DNA from 3 places in the Sporomusa sphaeroides DSM 2875 genome. Region 3 is predicted to be linked to each of the others. Evidence: riboswitches for the same ligand, from Rfam matches in the RefSeq annotation. Region 3 holds a riboswitch; each other region holds the start of a gene.
What was found. A riboswitch is a leader RNA that binds a small molecule or an ion and turns the genes downstream of it on or off. The one in region 3 is predicted to bind cobalamin.
Positions count from the first base shown of each region.

Region 1: another riboswitch for cobalamin. It lies ahead of SPSPH_RS19585 (TonB-dependent receptor domain-containing protein); the one in region 3 lies ahead of SPSPH_RS03370 (TonB-dependent receptor).
Region 2: another riboswitch for cobalamin. It lies ahead of SPSPH_RS13985 (hypothetical protein); the one in region 3 lies ahead of SPSPH_RS03370 (TonB-dependent receptor).

Region 1 covers NZ_CP146991.1:4,250,923-4,254,204, reverse strand. Annotated here, with positions in the region: gene SPSPH_RS19595 (helix-turn-helix domain-containing protein) at 93-308, opposite strand; gene SPSPH_RS19590 (Arc family DNA-binding protein) at 694-876, opposite strand; cobalamin riboswitch at 1,342-1,525, shown strand; gene SPSPH_RS19585 (TonB-dependent receptor domain-containing protein) at 1,672-3,282, shown strand, end outside.
Region 2 covers NZ_CP146991.1:2,985,721-2,989,002, forward strand. Annotated here, with positions in the region: gene SPSPH_RS13980 (nitrogenase iron protein NifH) at 1-640, opposite strand, end outside; gene SPSPH_RS13985 (hypothetical protein) at 806-1,906, opposite strand; cobalamin riboswitch at 2,201-2,382, opposite strand; cobalamin riboswitch at 2,633-2,808, shown strand; gene SPSPH_RS13990 (hypothetical protein) at 3,017-3,169, opposite strand; gene SPSPH_RS13995 (hypothetical protein) at 3,153-3,282, opposite strand, start outside.
Region 3 covers NZ_CP146991.1:746,954-750,235, reverse strand. Annotated here, with positions in the region: gene SPSPH_RS03370 (TonB-dependent receptor) at 1-2,016, opposite strand, end outside; cobalamin riboswitch at 2,221-2,399, opposite strand; cobalamin riboswitch at 2,587-2,770, opposite strand; gene SPSPH_RS03365 (hypothetical protein) at 2,801-3,282, opposite strand, start outside.

The DNA.
Region 1 (3,282 bases), 1.5 Mb from region 3:
CTATTCAAGCCTTCACGGATTATTGGACCGTCCAACTAAGTAATTGAGAGATACATTGAATTTGAATAATAATCCCGTCTCTGACATTTCCGTCAGTTATCCTCTGCTTTATCTAATCTACCGACCAGATAATCTAGAGACACATCGAAATAGTCTGCGAGTAAAATAAGTCTGGCCATATTGGGTTCCCTTTCGCCTGATTCGTAAAATCTCCAGGCGCGAGTGGACACTCCTAGTAAATCGGCTAATTCTTGTTGAGATACGTTATGTTTTTGTCTTAATTCTTTTATTCGATGCGAAAAACTCATAAAAACGCTCCTGAAAATATTGACAGGAACTAAATGTTCCTATATAATAGGAACAAATTGTTCCTGTTTGATTTTTATATACTGAAAGGAGGTAGGTAAAAGAGCGACTCGAAACAGCAAGCTTACAGCTGTAAGATGCTAAACAAGGGCAAAGCATGCCCGAGAATGTGTCTGAAGGACACTAGTTGCTCGATACCACGACAAAACAACTGCTGCTGATGGAGACAATCGAACGGAAAACAGGGGTGTGTTCCACATACGATTGTCTCCATTATAGCGCAGTTGGTGGCTGGCTTCAATGTTAAAGGCAGTGGATTAAATTCCTCGTGAACGTTCCGTTAAAAATAAGCCGATAATACCTTTAAAAGGAAAAAGCCGCAGGAATTTATTTTGTGTTTAAATCAACCTTAATCGCCCCATTTTTGGTCTCATAGGCGGCTATATGAGCTTTTATAATCATTTCTAGTTCCTTATTAACTGTTCTGAAATTATTGTCAGCAATATAGCGAAACTTTTCAAGTATATGTTGATCGATACGAAGTGTAAACTTAGATGTATTTGATGACACGGTAATTCCCTCCATAGAAATGTAATTACAATAAATGTATATTAAAAGAAATAGAAAAGGCATATTGACGGCAAAATGACGGCATGATATGATTTAAATGGAAAATGGGGGTGCCTATATTTGGGAGTAAAGTGTTTTGTCAACAATTTTCCTACTTGAGGTCTGTTCTACAGAAAGGGGGCATATAAAAGAGAAGTTTAGATAACGGACTTAACCTTATTAAGCCGCTAACCAAGGGTAAAGTATGCCTAAATTCGTGTCTCAAAGACACGAATTTGGTGTCGCCCTGCATTGCTCACAGTTGGCAGCTGGCTTCAATGCAGGGGTTGAGAAAATGTGACAAATCATTGCAGCGGTGAAGTTATGCAGAGTTTGTAGGAAAACTTTTGCCGTTGCCGAGGGGAAGGAGGGAATAGGAAAAAGTAATAATCCTGAGCTATGCTTCATAGATTAAACCACAGAACAACAGAATATCTTGGGACAGGTGCCCGCAAGGGCTTAATAGGGAAGTCCGGTGAAATACCGGCACGGTCCCGCCACTGTAACGGGGAGTAGTCTTGCATATTGGCCACTGGAGCGTCAAGCTCTGGGAAGGCGCGGGACAGCGATGAACCGGAGTCAGGAGAACTGCCTGTTCGGCAATCACCGTTGTACCTGCGCGTGACAGGGAGGCGATTATGCAGTATTTTCGGAAAATAACGTCAATTTGGCATAAGCACTTCCCAAAGGGGAGTGTTTTTTTTTTTAGTGTCTACTATGCAGAGAGGAAAGAACGGGATAAAGGAATGATCGCTTTTGAACCACATCTACAAAATCATTTGGAACCGGGCACGCGCCTGCTGGCAGGTGGTGTCCGAACTGGCGAAAAACACCGGCCGGATGAAATCGGTCCGCTACAGCAGCGGCGTGCGCGGCGCCAAATGCGTGGTACTCAGCCTGGGATGGCTGCTGGCGCTGAATCTGGCTGCGTCATTTATCCATACGGCGGCTGCGTTTACAACGCCGGCAGACGGCACGTGGACGGCAACAGGAGAGGTCGACGGCTATAATACCTACGAATCGACAGCCACCATGGGTGGCGCCGGGACTCTTCCGACTAACCCTAAAAGGTACAATGCGACGATTGTGCTGCTGGCAGGCGAAAGATGGCGGCCGATGGATGTGCCGGCCAGGGCCTCGTATATAACTGCCGCCGAGCTTACGCTGGCGGGCGGCAGTATGCTTGACCTGGCCTGGAAGGGCAACAGCCAGGGATATCAGGAACCCACGCCTGCTAAGGAGGCCAGTATAAAGCCCATAGCCCTGACTGTGGAAAAACTGAATCTGTCCGGTGACGTTGTTTTGCGCATTAATACCCATGTCAAAAGCACGGGCGGAACCATCCAGATAGGCGGTGTTACCGTTAAACAGCTGACCGGCAGCGGCACCATCTATGTTCAGTCTGCCTATGATCCCAATTATAAGACCATAGTACGCGGCGCGGGCGGGGTTTTCATGCGGCCAATAGAAATGACCACGCCTGCTTATAAGTACAACTATATGGTTGTTGACCTCAGCGCGGCCGGCAGCACTGCTTACAATCAGGTTAATGTGCTGGGGCAGGCATCACTTATCGACGGCCCGCTGCGGATTTACGAACTGGTGCCGGTTATTGACTGGAACAACCTGCAGCCCGGCAAAGCGATCCTGCTGGGGGTAAAGTCCTACAATACCGGTGTCATCTCCGAATCCGGCAAGATGGCCAGTGACGCCCAACTGGCTTTTCGCAATATCTGGCGCATCGAAGAGGGCAATCTCTTCACCCGTATGGATGAACTGCATGCCCGTCATCTCGGCAATACAGGCGCGCCGTCCCTTGCCGGTGCGGCGGACAGGCCGGTAAGCGAAGGCGTCTGGGCCCATAGCTTCCGGGGAAAACTGAACAGCCGCGGCGCGTACGGGCGCGGCTTCAGCCAAAGCTATGACGGGCTGCAGGCCGGGCTTGACAAGGAGCGGGAGGGCGACTTCTATAACGGGACCCTGTACTACGGCGTAATGTTTGGCCGGACAAGTGCCGATGCCGGTTATGCTACCGGCCGGGGAGACCTGACCGGCACGAGCATGGGCGCCTATGCCTCCTGGACCGGTCACAGCGGCCGCTATCTGGATCTCGCTGCCCGGATGACGAAGATCGAAAACGACTACCGGTTTCATGACAGCGACAGCGCCAACTCGGCCAAGTATGGCAGCTGGGCCAGCGGTATCAGCGCCCGGTACGGCTATCGCCGGAACTTGCCCGGCGGCTGGTATTATGAACCTCAGGCCGGTTTAGCAGTCGGCATTATTGACCGGGTAAGCTACGAACTGCCTAACCAGCTAGCGGTCAGGCAGACCTCAGACAGGCCGGTGGTCGGCCGGCTGGGCGTG
Region 2 (3,282 bases), 2.2 Mb from region 3:
CGGCCACTACCTGCGTACCTGTCAATAAGGCAAACTGCTCCACTGCCTCGCGCTTCGACTCACCGGTTCTACAATTGTGAATTAATCCCCCCAGCGTCACGGACCGTGCCCCCTGGCTTCTGCTAATCGCTTTCATGATGTTATTGGCAGCATATAGCGACATGAACTCCGCTGATGTCACAATATAAACGGTATCTGCATATCTTTCGCGCATCGGAACTGAAAAGCCGCCACACACAACATCGCCCAACACGTCATAGATAACAGCGTCCCAGCCCTCACGCCAGAGCTCCAGGTACTTCAATTCCTCCATCATGGTGATGATTCCCCTGCCGGCGCAGCCAATGCCAGCCTCAGGCCCTCCCGCCTCGATGCAGTCAACACCGCCGAAACCCGGAAAAACAATATCGTTCCTGTCAATCCCCTCTGGTTTTATCTGCAATTGTTGCAACACGGTAGGAATTTTACGCCCCACCAGGCAACGTGCGGAATCCGCCTTTGGATCGCACCCGATATGTAAAGTCTTACAGCCTTGGCTCGCCAGCGCTGCGGAAACATTGGCGGAAACTGTGGATTTGCCAATTCCGCCTTTGCCATAAAACGCAATCTTTAAACAGTCTTTCTCATTTTGTGGATTCATGCACATTCCTTTCTATTGCCAAACGGCTGCAACAGTCAGCCTTTTGGCAACCCCCACTGCAGCCGGAATTCATTGCGTACAAACAATATCACTGACAACGCAAACTACGCATCAACTAGAAATTTTTGCTTGCAAAATTACACGTTTACATCCGGTAATTTCCTGTTAGAATTTATAATCTAATTGCAGACGATAGACCTGATCTTCCACTTGTGCGCTTGACGGGGTTGTTTTCCCATGGTTTTGCGGATTATATTTTTCATAGAATAACGTTGCTGTTAGCTCGGGAGTTAACTGGCGCTTGGCGCTAAGAGCCCAGTAGGTAAAGTCGCCGATATTAATATTTTTGGTACGCATCATCGATATTCCACGCGCCGTATTCGTGCAAGAGTTATAGTCCAGCGCATTTTGCTCTATATTTCGATACTCGACCGCATACTGCATATCGCCGACCTTTTTTGTTTCCGGAGTCTTAGCAATCAGTTTATAGGCTTTATCGTGCGTATCGGCAAGACCCCAGATATACTCAGCGCCGGTATATAAATAATTATTGAATAATTTCGTGTTGGCTGTCACGGAATAACCCGTTTTGCTGCCGTTTTTCACACCATACTTGCTTACATCAGCAGCAGATACATAAGAATCGGTAGTATAGACCATTCCCCCGACTTTGAAAGCGCCAACCGGTCCAATAGCCGCAATCCCTTTTACATTGTAATTCGCGCCATCGTCAGTACGAGCGTTTAAATTCCCATAAAAAGAAGTCACGTTTGTTTTACCAATTTTGTTTTGGAATTTAGCCCCTTGTAAAGACGGGAAATTCTTTGCGTTACCACCATCCGGGCGGTTTCCCGCCGCTGGATAACCAGCATCGCCAGGCGTGTGGCCATCATCCATGCTAACCGCAAGTCCTTCAAACATACTAAACACCTGGCGACCAATCGTAGCATTCCAGTCCGGTTGCTTGTATGTTAAGCTGGCAACGGAAATCTGCACGTCATCGACATTAGGCGGAGCATCTCCAAACAGTGAATCACCAGCTACCACCCTTGTATTGAATGACCATTCCGGGCTTAGCTTATATCCTAAATTTAAACGGATACGGTATTTATTCGCGTTAAAGTCTGGTTGATTATAGTTCGTTTGTTTATCAAACCGTAACCTGATGTCGCCATTTACAGTTAAAGAATCATTTTCCGCTGCAAAAGCCGTGGCTCCTGTCCCTAAGGCAACCATCAACGTCAACAACAAAATACTTTTTTTCATTCTGCTATTTCTCTCCCTTGTTTCTTGATACTGCTATAACAAGCCATATTCCCCTCAGACGTAACTACAGTTTTGCGTGAGCGCCTTTCTTGTGTCAATAACTCACCTCTCTTAAACCTTCCACCTTAACTGGACAACGTCCATACCTACTACGAATAAAAAAATCTCCCGGCCATCGGCGGGAGATAGAAAGAGTACCCCTTGTTGTATTAAAAAATCCCGGCGCAAAACGCCGGGAAGAAATACCATACAACATGTATGTACTTAACCCCCTCCCTATCGCTCGTAGGTAAAACGGTGATTGACAGACAGGCAGTTCTCCTGGCTCTAGATCATCGCTTGTCCAAACCTTCCCAAGACGCGTGTCTCAGTGGCATACTTTGGATTCGCTCCCTATTACAGTGGCGGGACCGCGCCGGCGTTACACCGGTCTTCCCTATTAAGCCCTTGCGGGCACCTATCTTAACGCTATTTAATTATCCTGAAAGGTTAATACTCCATTATTCGTTTCATAATAGCATTTTTTGTAATGATGTGTCAATTTCTTTTGTAGTTTTTACATTTTTTGAGCGTCGCTTAAGTACTGATGCTTATGTACTGATTCAACCGGTATAAATCCTGATGCCGCATCAATTTACATTTTAAAGATCAATAATCGCCAAAATCTTCAACAATTGACATTCAATAAACAAAAGTGCTATTATGATTGCAATTTAGAAAATACAATTGCATATGATCGAAATAGGTGCCCTACGGGCTTAATAGGGAAGTTTGGTGTAAAACCAACACGGTCCCGCCGCTGTGACGGAGAGCAAACCTGCATAATGCCACTGGATATCCCGGGAAGGCGCAGGTAAGCAATGACCCTAAGTCAGAAGAACTGCCTATTTAAAAGTCACCGTTTGACCCACGAGCGATGGGAAGGCGATTATGAGAGTAATCATTTTTCCCGGCTATTATTTATGCCGGGATTTTTATTCGGACTGAGTCCTCTTATAGCGTAACCCTCCCTTTGCAAGTTCAGGGAGGGTTTTGTCGTACCAATCACTCACTTTACTACTGCTGCAATTAAAAATATAGAAGCACACCGTTTCGGCGTGCTTCCGTCGTTTATAAGGCATGCAGTTTTCGGGCGGTAATCACTAGTCCGAGAATATCCCGGATAATTTTCAGCCGTTCGGGATGTTCTTTATCGATATCCTCCGGCAAAGCTTCCAACACCGCATCAATGGTAGTAAGCAGGACGTCAAGCGTCTTGAGCACGCGCCTCCTTGTCCGGGTTTGCGTTTGTTCGTCTTTTTAGAGATGCAGTCATTGCCTCAGCTGTTAAATCCTCCTCGCGCACCAAAGCGCTCTCCAACTCTGCTTCTGCCGCC
Region 3 (3,282 bases):
ATCGCGGCCGAAATAGGTTAACTGCACCCTGGAGGAGTCGGCACCCAGCAGCTTGCCGTCCCAAATGGCCGACAAATCCCACTGGGTTCCCTCCTCGGGTACCGGAAATATACTTTGTCCAGGGTATCTGGCAGGATCATTAGGACGAGGTATAATACCAGCGCCATCGCCGGCAATCTCATACAGGTTGAGCAGCCGGTAGTAGGTGCCATAAGTAGAGCGCAGGGTCAGATGGTCATCCACCTGTTTTTTCACTGCCAACTGCCAGGTGACCTTATCACTGACCTGAGAATCCTCCGGTTTCATCCAGCTCAAATTAGATTGTCTGATCGCCTTGCCCATGACCTTAGAATAATTGTAGCGAATGCTGGGGGTTAGCCAGAAGTCGGCGGTCTGGTTAAGGGTAATGGTATCCTGCAATTGGAGATTAAACAGCGTATGCTCATAATATGTCCGAAACCGTTCACCATTGGTAATACCATCTTCAAAGTCCTTTTTGTCCATCCGGTTGCCGTCAATATCCATTTTCTCCTTAGACCAGTTAGCCAGGAACTCAAGCATATGGTTGTCACCAGCCTTATAGGTGCCGTCAATGGCCCCGCCAAACCGCCGGGAATCATAAGAACTCCATTTGCCAAGTGCCCTTTCCCCTCCGTTCTCCAGTGCATGATCCGGATTGCTGTAGCGCTTATCCTGATCAAGATAGTTGAACTGCCAGCCCCATTCCAGACTGCCGTCCATATCGCGCCGGCCTACCAGCAAATCCTTACTGGTCAGTTCCTGCCGCTTCCGCTCGAACAAGCCTGGCATATCAACACCTGAGTAACCAGATTCCGAGATATCCCCGGTAAGGTACATGGGTGTTGGTAGCCCCCGGTCAATTTTTTTCCAACTACCCTTGACCAGCCAGTGGTCGTCCTGCCATTTGATAATGGCGTCAGTATTTTTATAGTCGTTATTGCGGCGCCAGCGGGTGGCATTCTCAGAAAGCTCGTTCTTCTGTTTTATCGAAGCTGCGGTTGAATGAAGAAACGAGTTTTTAGAACCATTTAACGCTGCTTTCGCCGCGGCATTATATGCGTCTTCATTCCCCCCCCAACCAAAAGGAGGAGGTTTCATTATCGCATCCGCCTTACTAGTAAAGCCAAAAAATGGAGGAAATATTTTCCAATAATTGTCTGTATATGTGGTTTGAAGCGTATCATATACAGCAGGATTGTTAAATGCCGCAATGGCTTCCTCCGCCGTAGAAAAATCAATACCCGCTCTGTGTAAATCAGAGTTTAAGTTATTAATGTGATTTGCCAAATCCGCCTGTACCCCCGGCATAAATCTTGCATAGGCCGCATCCGATCCGGGATTCTTATACCGGAAATCCCCGTCGCTCTCATCGCGGTTGATGCCGATCATCAGGCTGCCCTTCCCCAGCGGCTGGGTGATCTCCAGGCCGGCGGTAGTGCCGCCCCAGGAGCTTTTGCCGATTTGGGCCGAGATATTAGCTTTGTCGGGCTTCTTGGTGACGATATTGATAACCCCGCCCATATAGGTGCCGCCAAACCGGGCCGGGATATAGCCGCGGTAGACCTCGATCCGCTCGACATTGCTGATGGGAATTGTCGAAATATCGACAGCCGCATCCCCGCCGAGGTTGGACAATACACCATCCACGAATACCCCCACCTGGGCCGCCGTACTGCCCCGAACGGTAACGGTGGTATACTGCCCTTTGCCGGACACATAACGGACATGGACGCCAGGCACATCTTTCAGCAGTTCGGGCAGTGTCTTCTGTTCGCCCTTGTAATCATCAGGCCGGATGATGGTCACCGTGCCTGGCGACAGCTTGGATTCCCAGTCAGGGCGTTTTGCTTCAACGGTGATGGCTTCCAGGGCATATTCCTGCGCCTGCCCGGGGTCTGCCGCCACAGTGTCCTGTGTTTCCTGTGACGGCTCGCCGCCGGCCTCGGCCGCATGAACGATGCCGCTGGAACCAGGGGTCGGAAGCCCCGGAGCCATGCCCAGGGCCAGCGTACAGCAGACGCCAAGCGCCAGGGCTTTTTTGCTTAATTTGCCTTGTTTCAACGAACACTCTCTCCTTTTTACCAATAGTGCTCTTGCCAAAATTTCCGGAAATATTGGCTTGTTTACAGTGTTGTTGTGTCCTCTGTCTCCTTTCTCTAGTGATTTTCCCTATCTTCTCCCTGTCGCTCGCAGGTCAAACGAAGACTTTCCGTACAGGCAGGTCTCCTGGCTCCAGTTCATCATCCGCCCAGCCTTCCCGAAAGTGTTTCCAGTGGCATGGTAAGGGCTGACTCCGTGTTACAGTGGCGGGACCGCGCCGGTTTTGCACCGGACTTCCCTATTAAGCCCCGCAGGGCACCTGTACTCATTTTTTGTGATGCTTCCTCGTACCAAATTCCATTTTTACAATAAAAAATGGATTTCTCATAAGGCCAACCGCTCCGGGTTCACAGAGTGTTGACTATATGAGAAATCCATTATCCACAGTGTTATTACAGCAAGCTGCCATAACCAGCCTATGAAACAGACTGCCCAGATAATCCCCTACCCATCGCTCGCAGGTCAACGGTGATTGTTGTACAGGCAGTTCTCCTGACTCTGGCTCATCGCTCGCCCAAACCTTCCCAGGACTCCTCGTCCCAGTGGCATATCCTTGGGTTCACTCCCCATTACAGTGGCGGGACCGCGCCGGCTTTGCACCGGACTTCCCTATTAAGCCCCGAAGGGCACCTGTACCGCTATATAGTTTTGTTGTTTAACCGCTTGGCAAAATAATAATTTATTTGCTGCCTGTACCGGCTTGATACGGATGGTTCAGGTAGTTGCAGGCTTTGACAGGCTGGCCGGTAAAATACAGGGTCAGCTCACCGGGATTCAGCAGCCAGTTAAGCCGGCGATACTCCCAGGCCCAGGGGGCTGAAACCCTAACCGCATTAAAGCTGTCGAAATAACCCCAGCGGGAGAAAACACGGCCTTGTCCAATATCCTGGCGGCGCTCCCACAAGACTGTCAGGGGCAGCAGAACATAGTCCGTATGTCCCGACCCGGCTTGGTGGTCGCTGCCCAGCCGACTGCCGGCCGGACTCAACACCTGCATATTCTTTTTCCGCAGCAACCGGCTGTTTTTGCCGGCGGCGGCAATGGCGTGAGTTCCGGCGCGAAGCTGCAATACCGGGTGCCCGTCTGCCAGGAACACTCGCCCACCATCCCGGGTTTTCCATTTACCGTTACTGTAGGTCACCAGCAAATCAAGAGCGCAGG